Regions from separate parts of the Neptunicella sp. genome, predicted to be linked through region 1. Evidence: predicted binding sites of a transcription regulator. Region 1 holds the regulator's gene; the other holds the start of a gene.

Region 1 (8,071 bases):
GGTTACAGGTAAAATGCCTGGCACGATGTCCACATCAATTCCAGCGGCCGCAGCGCGATCTCTAAAGCGCAAATACACTTCAGCATCAAAAAAGAACTGGGTGATTGCCTGATTCGCACCCGCTTCGGCTTTGCGTTTCAGGTTAAGCAAATCAAACTGGCTATTCGGTGCATCCGGGTGGACTTCGGGATAGGCAGCAACAGCAATATCAAAGTCCGCCACCTCTTTTAACAGACTCACCAGATCACTGGCGTACATTTCGGTCTTTTCCATGCCAGCTGGCAAATCACCACGCAAAGCGACTATGCGGCGTATTCCGTTATTCCAGTAATCCTGGGCAATACTTTTAAGTTCATCGCGGCTGGCGTCTACACAAGTTAAATGCGGTGCCGCACTAATTCCGGTTTGAGTCTGGATCCGTTTGACCACCTCATGTGTTCTGTCACGCTCACCACTATTTGCTCCATAAGTAACCGACATATAGGCGGGCTTAAGCGGAGCTAATCGCTCGACAGATTTCCACAAGGTCTGTTCCATTTGTTCGCTGTTGGGCGGGAAAAACTCAAAGGACACATTGATGTCTTTTAATTGTGATAAAGATTGGTTCAGGGCATCGATACCCCGTGCGTAAGACACCATTTATGCTTCCTTAATTTTATTCAATGCGGCAACCAGATCAGCGACAAGATCGTCACCATACTCTACGCCGGCGGATATTCTTAACAAGGTCTTACTGATCCCTGCGGTTAATTGGGATTGTTCATCCATTGCTCGATGGGTCATGGTAGACGGATAACAAATTAAACTCTCGGTGCCCCCTAAAGATTCGGCAATTGAGAACAGATTAATATTGTTAAGCAAGGTTTCGACTTCGGCTTCGCCGCCTTTTAATTCAAAACTGAGCATGCCGCCAAACCCTTTCTGTTGCTTTTTGGCAATCTCATAGCCGGGATGCGAGGCCAGACCGGGGTAGTACACTTTATCCACTGCTGGATGAGAGATAAGGGCATTGACCAATTTTTCAGCATTTTGCAGATGCACCGCCATACGCGCTGATAAGGTACGAACCCCACGTAAAATCATATAATTATTTAAGGCAGAACAATCGGTTAAACCAAGGCAATTGGCCCACCAGCCTAAGTTTTCAGCGATTTCAGCATCGGCACATACCACCACACCACCTAGTGCATCACTATGGCCGTTAATATATTTAGTGCAGGAATGCACTACAAAATCGGCGCCCAAGGTTAATGGTTGCTGCAATATTGGTGACAGAAAAGTGTTATCTACGGTGACCTTGGTTCCCTGCTTTTTGGCTACTTCACAAATCGCCTGAATATCCACGAGTCTTAACAATGGATTGCTCGGTGTTTCTAACCATATCATTGCCGGTTTTTTAGCTAAGGCCTGTTTAAGCGCTTCGGGATCAGTTTGATCCACCACGTCTAAGATAAAATGTCCTTTATTGGCTAACGCTTTAAATAACCGCAAGCTGCCACCATAGCTGTCATGGGGCACAACTAACGTATCGCCTTGCTCCAACAACTGCATAACCAAGGTTATTGCAGCCAAGCCACAATTGGTTACCACGGCACCGGCGCCTTGTTCCATATCTGCCAAGGTTTTCTCTAACAGTTTGGTGGTTGGATTGCCGGAACGGGCGTAATCGAACTGACCCGGCTCACGAAAATCTTCGAAGGCAAAGTTACTGGTCATATAAACCGGAGGTACTACCGCACCATAGACCGGATCGGTTTCAATTCCGCTGCGTACCGCTATCGTCTGGCTGTTGAGTTTTGACATAATTATCCTTGTTTGGACGTTTAGACGTCCAAATGTAAAGAAAGATAGTCAAGCCGTCAAGATGTTTAGACATCTAAAGTTGACTAAATACCGCTAACCGTTAGAATTTCGTTGCAGAGTAGGGTCTGTTTATCTTTCATTTCTTAACAGTGAGGAATATGAAAGATAAACAGACCCTTACAATAATCTAATAATTGTGCTGATAGCTGATTGGGCTATAAATCAACACAGTTATTTATTAATAACCAAGAGTAGACCTGATATGGCTAAATGGAATGGCAATTATATTCATCCCTATGCAGAGCACGGTAAAAAAAGTGAACTGGTAAAAAAAGTCACTGTTTCTATTCCCCTCAAAGTGTTGAAAGTACTCACTGATGAGCGCACTCGTCGGCAAATTAACAACTTGCGTCATGCGACTAATTCAGAATTGTTATGTGAAGCCTTTTTGCATGCGTTTACCGATCAACCTTTGCCTAATGATGACGATTTGCGTAAAGACAATGAGCATCGTATTCCCTCTGAAGCACGTAAAATTATGCAGCAAATGGGGATCGAGATTGACGAGGATGAATTGATCTAAATGCCCGACTGCCGTGGCCAACGGCAGTCGACTTTGTTTACTATAGCTCAGGTGGTTTACGGTGTTGAGTTGCCTGCTCAAATCCATAAGCCGCTTCAATTAAGGTTCCTTCCGATAACATTCCCGAGAAAAAGGATAACCCCACCGGTAAACCATGTACTTGGCCCATTGGCACGGTAATATGTGGATAACCGGAAATCGCTGCGGGTGATGACGCGGCGCCAGTATAGTGGTCGCCATTGATCCAGTCAGTTTTCCAGGCAGGTTGATTACTGGGGGCAATCAGTAAATCCAGATCATGTTGTTGTAATGCCGCATCAATGCCCTGTTTACCGGTTAATGATTTAGCCTTTTTTAACGCATCCTGATACAACTTGTCAGTTAATGGACCTTTCTGCTGGGCTTGCTGAAAAATTTCCTGTCTGAAGTAGGGCATTTCCTGTTGTTGATGCTGATTATTAAAATCAATCAAGTCTTGTAAGGATTTAGGTAACCCTTCAGCGGTGGTAGATAAATATTGGTTTAAATCAGTTTTAAATTCATATAGCAGTACTTCGTATTCGGCTTTACCCCATTCACCACTGTCGCCTAGCGTTACATCATCAACAATCACCGCGCCTTGTTTTTTTAATACGTTAACAGCCTGTTCAAACAGTTCATCTACATCGGGTTGGTAACCCATTAGCTGGCGAACTATGCCAATTCGTTTACCTTTTAACCCATCGGCTTTTAAATGGCTGGCAAAATCTGTTTCACTTTTTTGCGCTTGTTTATCAGTGGAATCAAAGGCGACCATACTATCGAGCAGATAAACGGCATCCGTTACTGTGCGTGCCATGGGGCCGGCGGTATCCTGACTGTGGGCGATAGGAATGATGCCATCGCGACTGACCGTTCCCAGGCTGGGTTTGATACCGACAATACCGTTTAATGATGAAGGGCAAGTCACCGAACCATCGGTTTCGGTACCCACGGCTAACAGGGTCAGGTTTGCTGCGACAGCGACACCGGAGCCGGAGCTTGAACCACAGGGGCTGCGAGTAGGATCGTAGGGATTTTTGGTTTGCCCGTATAAGCCGCTCCAGCCACTGGAAGAATGGCTGGAACGAAAATTAGCCCATTCACTTAAATTGGTTTTACCTAAAATAATTGCCCCCGCGGTACGTAATTGTTTGACCAAAAACGCATCATCTTCAGGAAAATTACTTTTTAATGCCCATGAGCCCGCTGTATTGGCCATTCCGTCTGCGGTATCAATATTGTCTTTGAGTAACACTGGAATACCGTGCAATGGACCACGAATAATATGGTGTTGTCTTTCTTGATCCAGTTGTTTGGCCTCAGCTAATGCTTCCTCGTTGATCTGCACCACTGAATTGAGCTTGATACCATTTTGATCAATATGGCTAATTCGCTCCAGATAATAATTGACCAGTTGTTCACTGGTCAGTTCACCAGACGTAAATAATTGCTGGGTCTGGTTAATGGTGAGCTCTTCTAGCTTGGGCGCCGCGAATAGACTGGGGCTGAGTAGCAATAGAACGATCTTCAGTACGGTTTTCATGATTATTATCCTTTTTTATTTCTGTTATACCGCTGTTGCTTGGTTTTTGTCCAACCTCTGATGAACTTAATCAATTCATTATTTGTAAAATAGTTGTTATTTCACTTGCGCTTCTTGATTACAAGTGTAATCTTAATTTATTGACTACATTTGTAATCGAGAAAATCATGACTGAAATAAGCAAAACTGAATTTGAAGTATTAGATGCGTTATGGGAGCAATATCCAGCATCAGCCAATGACATTATTGAGCGGCTTAATCGCCACAAGGATTGGCATGATAAAACGGTTAAAACCTTATTAAGCCGTTTGGTTAAAAAAGGTGCCATCGATTTTGACAAGCAACAGCGTAGTTACCTTTATTTTCCGTTGCTAGAACGGGAATCCTATGTAGTGAATGAAAGTAAAAGCTTGGTGCGGCGTTTATTTGAAGGCCGCGTTGCCCCGTTAGTTGCTGGTTTTGCGGAAGCGGATTCCTTGTCTAAACAGGATGTGGATGAGCTAAAGGCATTGATTGAACAGTGGGAGAAAGACAATGGCTAGCTGGATTCTGTCACAACAACTGGTATTGAGCGTGATTCTATTGCTCATGCTTCTGCTAGAACGAAAAGCGGTGGAAGATTTGGGAGCCAGAACGGTTTACCTATTGTGGTTATTGGTGCCGCTGGCACTGCTAGTTAACAATCTACCGGTGGATTTGGTGAGTCTGAATAACCACAGCATTAATCGTTATGTAGTGGGCTTTTCCAGCCAGAGTCAGAAAGTGGGTTCGTTATTTAGTTGGCAGTTCATTTGGATGATTGGGGCGTTAGCTGTCATGGCAGTTGCTTGGTGGCAACAATGGCGATTTAGCCAATTATCATTAACGCCGCTGAAGAATATTGAGTTACCAACGCATTTTCCTCAACAACTCATTATTAGTACCTCCCGTTACGTCGCCGGGCCAGTGTTAACAGGAATATTTAGACCCAGATTAATTGTTCCTAGCTCATTCCAAGCCGACTTTACTGCGGCCCAACAGCAGATGATCTTGCAACACGAGTTAGTGCACTACCGCCGCCGGGATAACGTTTTTAATTTGTGTGGGTTGGTTGTTGTTGCGCTGTTCTGGTTTAACCCATTGGTGTGGATTGGGTATAAAGCTTTTCGCCGGTGTCAGGAGTTAGCTTGTGATGAGGTGGTATTAATCAATAAAAATCAACAAGAAAAAATTCTGTATAGCAAAGCATTATTGCGCTGTGCGGAAGTGTCACTACAACCCATGACGATTTATTCACAGTACGGAGATAAACACAGTATGAAAAAGCGCATTAAGTTAATTCAACACAGTGGTTCGGCAAAAGTTAGTTTGGTTGCAACGGTATTAATGTTGTCAGGCGGGCTTTTAACCGGGATCGCGATGGCTAATCAACAGCCAGCCACGATTGATAAAACGCAAGTGAATTTAGCCTCACCGGTGCAGCGAGTGGAACCGCTCTATCCGCTGGAAGCCGCTGAGCAAAAAATAGAAGGGTCAGTTGTATTGCAATTTGATATTGATGTAGATGGTACCACGTCGAATATTAAAGTGATCAAGGCCATACCGGAGCAAGTATTTGAAAAGGAATCAATCAAGGCGTTGCAACAATGGCGATATAAGCCGCGTATTGTTGGTGGGCAGGCGCAAAAGCAAACCAACTTGCTGGTACAACTGGACTATTTGCTGGATCAAACTAGCTCGCCACGTAACTCGCTGGTTGAAGGGATTAAGATAGTTAATTAAAACGGTCTGTTTTTTCTGGCTTTTATTGCCTCAACATTTTTATTGCTGGGGCGATGTCGACTGAATTTCTGATCAATTTCATTTTTGGTGTTGTTATGAAATGGCTATCGCTGTGTTTTAGTTTGTGTCTATTGAGTGCATGCAGTGCGACCAGAGTGATAGTCAATCAGCGCTATTTAAGCGACGACCAAACCAGTCAAATCGTTAGTACGCTAAACGAGGCGGGCTTTGATGTGTTAACTAATGACTATGAATTTCCGGCTGCTATTCAGCAATCAACGTTGATGTATGCACTGGTACTCAACGATCCCAATACAATTGATGAAGTACAATTGCGGCTGGCGACACTGGGCTGGAATATAAATTCAGTTCAGCCACTGGTTACGGGCAATCAATGGTTTAGCAATAATAGCCTGGGGTTGTTTTTAATACCGGACAACATCAATCGACAGCAACGGGATCAAGTCTCAAGCTTGCTACGCCAGTTTCATACCGACGACTGCACGCCAACGGGCAGTATTAAGTTAACCGCCGATCAGCACTATCAGATGTCTTTTGACCAACCATTGAGCGCCGAGCAACAAGCTTCCCTGACCGGGATTTGGCGGGTGACTGAATATCCCTATATTGAATTGCGCAGTCAGGATCGACAGTGGTGGTTCTATTTAGTTGTGGAGCAACAGACGCGTGCTGACTCAATTGGCCGCATAAAGGTGACGAGTATCACCCCGGTAGAAGATTACTTCTTTGGTGGATGCACTTTTTCTGCCGGTGTCCGGGAGTAATTTTATGTGTACTTTTTCGCACAACCATTCAGAAAAATTGACACGGCATTTTCGACATAGCGTTTCTTCTCGTCATCGGATAACACCACAGTGTCACCTAATACACAACGCATATGGTAGTTACCTTTAAACATGCTAAGTAACTGTTGAGCGGCCATATAACAATCATTTAATTGCAAATAACCGGCATCGACCAGCGATTGTAAATAATCCGCCACTGCTCTGAGGTTTCTCTCTGGAGCGGTTTTGATAAAAATTTCACGCAGTTGCGGGTAGCGCCCTGATTCGGAAATAAGAAGGCGATGGATGGCTCCGACCTGGGGAGAGGACAGTAGATCGAGAAAGCTGATTCCCATGGCATGTAATACATCAACCGGGTCCTGCTCCCGGGCAAATGTGGAACTCAACTTATCCACCATTTGTCCGGAGGTGCGCTCAATCACAGCCTGAAACAGACCTTCTTTGTTCCCAAATAACCGATACAAGGTTGCCAGTGATCCACCTGCTTCAGCCATAATTTCCTGTAGGCTGGCAGCGTCAAATCCGTTGCGACAAAATACTTCCGTAGCAGCATCGAGTATTTTATCACGCCTTAATAGCCCCTTTTCTCTCGGAGTATAATTTTCATCAGCGCAACTTAAGGTGGGATTTTCATTATTCATCAATATGACTACCTATTATCTGAACTGTGATGTTATCAAATAATTGATTCTATAACAGGACTTGAATTTTTGTGTAGTGTAATATACATTACACATTGTTCAATTGCTATTCTCTTGTATGGATCCTTTTACCTATGAAATTCACCATTAAAAAAGTGATATTTACCTTGGTCGCACTCACTTTACTGTTCTTTGCTGCTCGGGCCGCTATGCAATGGTACCAACATGGGCGTTTTACCGAAGAAACTGACAATGCTTATATTAAGGCTGATACGATAGCAATCCGCCCCGAGATTACTGGACGAATAGCAGCGGTGGCAGTGCAGGAAAATCAGCGAGTCGCAAAAGGCCAGTTATTGATTCAAATTGATCCTGCAGACTATCAGGCTAAAGTTAAGCAAGCTCAGGCACAGTTGGCGGTTAGCCAGGCTGCATTGGCAGACGCCGACGCGCAATTTGCCTTACAAGATAAAAAGTTGGATGAAGCGTCGGCGAATATTGATGCTGCCCGTGCGGAATTGCATCGTGCCGAATTAGAGTTAAAGCGCTTTAAAGTGCTGGAGAGTCAGTCATATGACTCTAAACAGCAATTGCAAAATGCGGAAGCCGCAGTACAGGTGGCTAAAGCTAAAGTTGCTCAGGCGACTGCGGCTAAAGCGGCTGCTACGCAAATGGTAGCGGTGCTGGAGACCAAACGTAGTAGTGCTGAAGCACAAATTAGTGTTGTTCAATCCGAGCTGGATTTTGCCAAAAACCAGCTAACCAAAGCTGCTATTGTGGCGCCTAGTGACGGAGTTATTGGTAATTTAGGAGCTCGGGTCGGTAGTGCTGCGCAACCGAATATGACGTTATTGTATTTAGTACCGTTATCCAAAATTTATGTGATTGCCAATTACAAAGAAACCCAAATTAC
Region 2 (8,071 bases), on a different contig from region 1:
TATCTGACTACCTTACTATTTGTCAGCTATTTTGGTTTTGCAGTATATGGCTATATTCAGTGGAGAAAGACATTGCTGACTTCCGATGAGGTTTTTGCATGAAATCCATTGATAGGCTAACCGGATATTTGCGCCAACTAAGCTGGTTATCAGCCGATTTTCGGTTAAGCCCATTGAAGGGCGGCACTATCAATAATAATTATAAATTACAGTCCGGTGACGACAGTTATTTGGTTAAAAATTTTGTGGGTGAGGAATTTGTATTACTCACTCGCAATGACTGCTTTGAATTACAGCGTAAATTAGGTGAGTTGGGACTGGCTCCCCAACCTGTACATATTTCCGAAGATGGCTTAATTCATATCGAAAAATGGTGTGAGATAGAAACCCTTAAAGATCGAATGTTCCAGCCAGATTTGCATCTTCCATTACTGGCTGAAAGTTTATCAAAAGTACATCAACTGGACGTTAAGGTGGACGAGTTGCCGTTATTGGCGCAATGGCACCGCTATTTACAACGCATTGAAACGAATAAACCCAACTGGCAGCAGCGCATTAATAATACTGCTCATTTGTGGATGCAATCGGCACGAGACGTATTTTGTCATCATGATTTGGCCTATGAACATATTTGCTTGTCACCACAGGGAATATTGCTTGATTGGGAATATGCCGCTCGATCGAATCGTTATTTTGATATTGCCAATGCCGTGTTAGTCAATCAGTTGAGCAACAAAAATACCAAATTGTTATGTGGGTATTACGCCCGCATTAATGGGGTCACTGAAGCCTCGGTATTCAAGCAAGTGGTTGGCATGTTACCCGTCGCACAACTGACGGCCGACCTATGGTATGCGGCTGCCGAGCAGCAAACTGATTAAAAAAAAAGCGGACAGTTAAAAATTACCATTTGCTGATGGCTTTTTGCTTTACCTTTAAAGCCGCATAAGTATAATGCGCGATTCATCTGCAGGGGTGTAGTTCCAATTGGTAGAACAGCGGTCTCCAAAACCGATGGTTGGGGGTTCGAGTCCCTCCACCCCTGCCACTTTTCTTTAGTGTTTGAAAATCCCTCACACTTTGTCGTAAGCCTAATTGATTGAGTGACTAAGTTTTATGGTTTGCACCTCGAATGAGATATTTTCATTTCTCATCAGGGAAGAAGATGAAAGATAAACAACCCCTCGTGTTATCATCGCTATTTTATATGCTAATCTGTTTGCCATGAATGCCTTATCTGAATATCAACAAGCGGTGTTAGGTCAACTGGGTATTATCCAGTGGCGTTTACGCGATCCTGCTGTTAATGCACAGACTCAGTCTGAACCTGTAGCGGAATCTCCTGTAGTATCCACACCTCTGTCAGAAATAGTAAAGAATGTGGCACAGCCAGAAGATCTTGTAACAGCGACTCCAGCAGAAAATACCGTACAACAGATGAAGCTGGATCCGTTGTTTGCACAAGACGTACTACTGGCACTGGAACAGTTACAGCCAACCGTATCAGTAACCTTGGATTGGCAAGTGGGCGAGCAAATTCAACTCAACGAAAACCTATTAATCACACCACCTCTTGAGCAATTGCAGGCTCAACCTCAGCTTAAAAAGCAACTCTGGAATATTTTGCAACAGTGGCAGAAATAGTCTTTAGTCGGATTACTCCGCAGAATTATCAACCTGCTTTTCAGCTTCATTGTGCATGTCAGGCTTTTCCCTCATCAGAACAAACGTTTTTATCTTGCCTCGGTAATAAGTATTTTGCTTATCACGCCATACTTGATGATCAAGTGATTGGTTTCTATGTGGGGCATCAGGTGTTGGATGAGCTGACGTTAATTGATATTGGGGTGAGCTCAAACATGCGCGGTAAAGGATTTGGGCGGAACTTAATGACGCATTTTGAGCAACAATGCCAACAGCGTGGTGCCCAGCAAATCTGGCTGGAAGTCCGTGAATCAAACAGCGTTGCGATTAATCTGTACCAAGCGTTTGATTTTGCCGAGATTGAACATCGCAAAAATTACTATCCTACCGACAAAGGCTGGGAAGACGCCATCGTCATGAGTAAGATGTTTTTCTAGAGTATGAACAGAACATTAGCTCAGCAATTGAAAACAAACTTTCACGCAGAGACGCCAAGTCGCAAAGGGAAGTCATTTATTGCTCTGTCTGGATTTTTGCTCTTCGCGGCGTAAACACCGACCTGCATTTGAATGAATACCGTAGGACGGGGTTTAGCTCGTCACTGAATTACCTTGCCGATTGACGCTCGTGTCATTTTACCTGAGACTAATAGACCGTCTAAATCAGGAAAAAAATGATCAATGAAGACACTTTCACCAACGGATGTTAGCGCCTTGATGGCAGAAGCTGAGCAAGTTATCGGCAAGGCTTATGAACCCTATTCTCATTATCCGGTAGGGGCCGCAGTATTATTGGACAATGGCGAGGTGATCAGTGGCGTCAATATCGAGAATGCTGCGTACCCGTCGGGTATCTGTGCCGAAAGAGTGGCGTTGGGGAACGCGATTAGCCAGGGTTATAAAAATATTGTTGCCGTGGCTGTGTATTCACCCAAGGGGGATATTAGTCCTTGCGGCATGTGTCGTCAGTTTATCTCTGAATTTGGCGCCGATATTTTATTGGTATTCCAATGGCAAGGTGAGATCAAACAAGTCACGATTAAGGAATTGCTGCCCTTTTCATTTGACCAGGCAATGGTGAATTCATAACTGAAAATGCATTAACGGTGGGAAATTGATGACAGCTGAAAAAGCCAATATTGCTAACGAGTTTGTGGTGTTAGGGCCGGATAAAATGGCCACCAAAGTGCCAGTGACGCCCACCATCTATCAGCAACTGGACGATAACTTTAATCATTTTAAAGGACACGAACTGATTGCCAGTTATGATTTCGATTCTGACTGGGGCAGTTGGGAAATGCATCCTCAAGGGGATGAAGTTGTGATCCTGTTATCCGGCGAAGCTACTTTTGTTATTGATGACGGGCAACAACTGCATTCGTTAACGCTACAGCAGTCCGGTGAATATGTGATTGTGCCCAAAGGCTTATGGCATACCGCTAAAACTAGCGTTGCCACCCGTATGCTGTTTATTACTCCCGGTGAAGGTACGCAACATAAGGCCGATGAAAAATAATGTCCAATCCCGAACAGATGATGGCCGCGGTCGCCTCAACTTTGCAACAGCGCACTGGTAAAACCTTGCACCAGTGGATTGAGTTGGTTGAGCACAGTGGCATTGATCCACTCAATCAGAATGACGTCAGGCGCTGGTTAAAACAGCAACATGGTATAGCGCAAAATTCTCAATGGGCGATTGCTGATGCTGCGGCGCGGGCTGCCGGTTGGCAACCACCGACGCTGGAAGAATATATCTCCCAACAATATGCTGGTGCCAAAAGTGAGTTGTTACCTATTTTTGAACGTTTACAACAATTGATTTTGGCGCTGGGGGCGGATGTACAAGTTGAAGGACGCGCCAGTTATATTCCCTTTATGCGCAAACGTCAGTTTATTGCTATTGCCGCCGCGACAAAAAAGCGGGTGGATGTGGGGCTGCGTTTTACTGATCCTCCTGTATCAGCTTTGCTACAACCGGCCAATGCGCCCGGTCAGGCCACCCATAAAATCAGTTTAACCAGCATCAATGCGATCACCACCGAAGTGGAAACATTGCTGGTCGCTGCCTATCAACAAAATGGCTAGCAGATATGCAGCAACCGATTCAAGGCTATCATCTGGATGAAGAACAACATTGGGTGGCCGAGCTGGTGTGTGGACATTTTCAACATGTGCGGCACAACCCGCCCTGGACAAATCGCCCGTGGGTCATCACCGAACAGGGCAGGCAATCGATGTTGGGTCACCAACTTAATTGCAAAAAATGTGATGAAGGTGCACCGAGGGATGTTAAACATTTAGTTTAGATCTGAGATATGAACAACTGTTACTAATCCAGCTTTAAAATATCATTTAAAAACTTACGTTCCAATTTTGTAAGTTCATCATTTGATTGTCCATATTGTTTCAAAAGCCCCGGTGATTCCGATTCAATCAACTTCGATTGAACAATATCCATAGAGGAAGAAAATATTCTGGCACCATGCTCAAGCAATATTTTTATATTGCTTATAAGCCTGGAGGTTTCATCAGGATTTTGATTGTTTTCATTTTTAAGCTTGGAAAGCAGCATATATAAAGCATAGCTATTATCTCCAACATGTCGTTCAAGCATAATTTCCAACTCTTTATTGTCTCCAAACGCTGCTGTCTTGGAAAGAATATCCCAAGGTAAACTTGTTGTGCCTGGCTCTGTCCACATCAGCCGTATTTCATCACTGTCCAATTGAGCAACCAATAACTCGATCAACTTATAATCTTTGGTTTTCCCATAGCCGATATATAACAAATCTAATGGAACAATATCAACTCCGCGATCAATAAGATCTTTAGCTAATGTGAATGGTATCCGCCCACGTTCATTCATTAATAAAAGACCGATCAATGATACGTTTTGATTTTCATATATTGAAAAATTCTCATTTACTGAAATCTTGCCATTATCTATAGCTGCAATTAGGCCATCTGAACCCATCCTAAAGTACGTTAATACTAATTCTACTTTGGGTAACATTTGAGTCAATGTTTCGCGGGAAATAGGTTCTAAAGGTTCATAGTAAGTATTGGATAAACATTCTATAACAGCTTCATCTGTCTTCGTATGTTCCTTCATCAACCATAACAAACGATAAACTGATTGACTGCTGGAGGCGTAAGATACGAGAGCCTTATTGATTTTACGAGATTTCTGCTGAGTTTTATTTACATCATCTACTTGTACATAACTACAATCTGGCAATATATCATCTTGAGAATCGGTGACTGCAATTGTTGAGCTTAAAGGACAAATCATTAACATCACAGTAATGAAAGTTTTTGTAATTGTCTTCATGACATCCAACCTCCAAGTTTATAAATATAACTTGTTAACTTGCCGCAAGTTTCATCAAAAGATGACCACCAAGCAGCGCAATTTGCCTCTGTCTGGTTTGTGTAATAAGCCCCTATAGCACCTATTACCACTCCACTATAGTAAGTTCCGGATGCGGAGTAACACTGCTTCTGCTTAGCACTTTGAACTATAACATCGCAAACCTCGTCCATCTCTAGGCTAAACTTCCCATCACAAAAAGATTTGCTTGCTGTTATATTGTCATAACACACGTCATGATTATTACACGCACCTTCAAATGATGTTTTCCAACTTTCATATGGGTAACCTCCCGGAATTGAGCACCCATTTGTGCGTGGAGTAGCAAGAGCCGTTGGTTTCCCGTAACACCCGTTTGGTTTTTTCGCTAGAACTGCCTGGCATGCCGTTCTTAGTGCTTGTTGCTCATCTACGTTAACGTAATCATCCAAGAAGTTTTGATATCGATACAGCGATTCAAACTCTAACTTTAACCACATTATGTCCATTGGATAATAGGTTCCGTAAACAACAATATGTTCAATATCATTGCCAATATCTTCAACTGCTTTGGAATTGAGTGATGCAATTACAATCCAAATTGTAAGAATAAATGAAAGTATAGGAGGGAAATTTTTTTGCATGTTCCTATTCCTTTAGTAATTTTACCTGTAGTTGTGATCGCGTATATCAATGATTATTAATTACTTTATTTCGTCAATTGCTTGCATTCAAATGGTCAAATAATAACCACTATAAGAATATATGAGCTAGATAATTAAGTTAGTCAAGAAAATTTTAAAGAATGTTAAACCCTGTTTTTCCTATATACTTTCCATATTCTTGAAGTATATCTAGTCATGCTCGCCAAGAAAGGTTCTTCCATTATCCGCAAGATGGTGTCAAGGGTATTACTATTCTAAAGTTGAGTGTCGTTGTATATCAAAAATCGTGAATGTAATTCTAAAATTCATTTAGACGTCTAGACGTAAAGATGTTGATTTGTTCTATGGTAATTGGCAAGATACGCGCATGGTCTGCTAAATTACATCAGGAATCGTTATGCCAATCCGGATCCCCGTTGATTTACCCGCATTAAATGTATTAAGCGAAGAAAACATCTTTGTGATGGATACCGAGCGAGCGATTAATCAGGATATTCGCCCGATGGAAGTGGGAATTTTAAACCTGATGCCAAATAAAATAGAGACGGAAGTGCAAATCCTGCGCTTATTATCTAATACGCCGCTACAAATTAATGTGGATTTGATTCGCATCGATAATCAGGCACCCAAAAATACGCCTAAAGCACACATGGATAATTTTTATTATCAGTTTGAACAGGTGGTCAACAAAAAATACGATGGCTTGATCGTGACGGGTGCACCGCTGGCGATGCTGGATTATCAGGATGTGAAATACTGGGACAAAATGCAGATAGTGATGGATTGGGCGCGTCGTCATGTCCAGTCCACCATGTTTTTATGCTGGGCGGCTCATGCTGCCTTGTATCATTATTTTGGCTTAAACCGTAAACTGAATGAACAGAAGTTGTGCGGGGTTTTTCCCCATCAGGTCAATTTTGAACATGATGAGTTAATGCGTGGTTTTGATCCGGTTTTTTACGCCCCCCATTCCCGGTACGGGGAAATCAGTATGGCGGATTACCAATCGGTGCCGGAGTTAAATATATTGGCCAGTTCGACTCGTACTGGCGCCCATATTGTGGCTTCCCAAGACAAGCGACTGGTATTTGTGACCGGACATCCGGAATACGATCCTGAGACATTGGATCAAGAATATCAGCGGGATATACGTGAAGGGCTTAATCCAAGTGTGCCTGAAAACTATTATCCAAATGATGATCCGAGCCAACCACCCAGCGTAACATGGCGTTCACATGGCACTTTATTGTATGCCAACTGGTTAAATTACTATGTCTATCAGATCACGCCTTATGATTTATCTGATATTAAATAAATTTGATTTGTAGAGGTTTATCTTGCAGCAAACTGAACATTTACTAAAACAAGCATTGGCAGAGCGTATTTTGATCCTTGATGGTGCTATGGGTACCATGATCCAGCGCCATAAGCTGGAAGAAGCCGATTATCGCGGGACACGATATGCTGACTGGCATACCGATATTAAAGGCAATAACGATTTGCTGGTGCTGACTCAACCAGATATTATTTTTGATATTCATTGCCAGTATCTGGCGGCCGGTGCGGATATTATTGAAACCAACACCTTTAATGCCACAACCATCTCGATGGCTGATTATGAAATGCAGTCATTGTCTAAAGAGATCAATATTGAAGCGGCCAAATTGGCGCGTAAGGCCGCGGATAAATACAGTACACCGGACAAACCCCGTTTTGTTGCGGGCGTATTAGGCCCGACGAGTAAAACCGCCTCGATCTCACCGGATGTCAACGATCCCGGTTTCCGTAACATATACTTCGATCAATTGGTTGAGGCTTATATGGAGTCTACCCATGCGTTGATTGAAGGGGGCGCGGACCTGATTTTGATCGAAACCATTTTTGATACCCTCAATGCCAAGGCTGCGGCCTTTGCGGTAGAGCAGGTATTTGAAGATTTGGGCGCACAATTGCCGGTGATGATTTCCGGTACTATTACCGATGCGTCAGGACGCACTCTTTCCGGTCAAACCACCGAAGCGTTTTATTATTCCTTACGTCATATCCAGCCAGTGTCTTTTGGTTTGAACTGTGCCTTGGGGCCGGATTTGTTGCGCCAGTATGTGCAGGAGCTATCGGATGTGAGTGAATGTTTTGTTTCGGCTCATCCGAACGCCGGTTTGCCGAATGAATTTGGTGAATACGATATGGAAGGTGATGAAATGGCGGTGCACATTAAAGAATGGGCACAATCCGGATTGCTGAATATTGTTGGAGGGTGTTGCGGCACCTCACCGGAACATATTCAAGCCATTGCCAATGCCGTTGAGGGCGTGGCACCTCGTCAAATCCCTGAGCGCGAAATTAAAATGCGTTTATCTGGCCTTGAGCCGTTCGTCGCATAGGAAGTTTTATGACTCAACAAACAGCCAGTT

The links. Region 1 encodes MetJ, which represses methionine synthesis genes. Its sites were predicted from a motif close to TAGACGTCTAGACGTCTA; they were not measured.
Region 2: the regulator MetJ is predicted to act here: its motif matches at 5,968-5,985, upstream of metA (homoserine O-succinyltransferase MetA).

What each region holds. Positions count from the first base shown of each region.
Region 1 is NZ_JBLWWF010000014.1:21,421-29,491, forward strand. It holds gene metF (methylenetetrahydrofolate reductase) at 1-639, opposite strand, end outside; gene metB (cystathionine gamma-synthase) at 640-1,803, opposite strand; gene metJ (met regulon transcriptional regulator MetJ) at 2,066-2,386, shown strand; gene ACTD55_RS12145 (amidase) at 2,427-3,950, opposite strand; gene ACTD55_RS12150 (BlaI/MecI/CopY family transcriptional regulator) at 4,118-4,492, shown strand; gene ACTD55_RS12155 (M56 family metallopeptidase) at 4,485-5,711, shown strand; gene ACTD55_RS12160 (hypothetical protein) at 5,807-6,496, shown strand; gene ACTD55_RS12165 (TetR/AcrR family transcriptional regulator C-terminal domain-containing protein) at 6,499-7,158, opposite strand; gene ACTD55_RS12170 (HlyD family secretion protein) at 7,293-8,071, shown strand, end outside.
Region 2 is NZ_JBLWWF010000016.1:44,007-52,077, forward strand. It holds gene pnuC (nicotinamide riboside transporter PnuC) at 1-102, shown strand, start outside; gene ACTD55_RS13400 (phosphotransferase) at 99-881, shown strand; tRNA gene ACTD55_RS13405 (tRNA-Trp) at 972-1,048, shown strand; gene ACTD55_RS13410 (DNA polymerase III subunit psi) at 1,225-1,644, shown strand; gene rimI (ribosomal protein S18-alanine N-acetyltransferase) at 1,632-2,081, shown strand; gene cdd (cytidine deaminase) at 2,325-2,732, shown strand; gene ACTD55_RS13425 (cupin domain-containing protein) at 2,761-3,159, shown strand; gene ACTD55_RS13430 (DUF5655 domain-containing protein) at 3,159-3,728, shown strand; gene ACTD55_RS13435 (DUF3565 domain-containing protein) at 3,734-3,949, shown strand; gene ACTD55_RS13440 (hypothetical protein) at 3,973-4,974, opposite strand; gene ACTD55_RS13445 (hypothetical protein) at 4,971-5,636, opposite strand; gene metA (homoserine O-succinyltransferase MetA) at 6,055-6,972, shown strand; gene ACTD55_RS13455 (homocysteine S-methyltransferase family protein) at 6,995-8,041, shown strand; gene metH (methionine synthase) at 8,050-8,071, shown strand, end outside.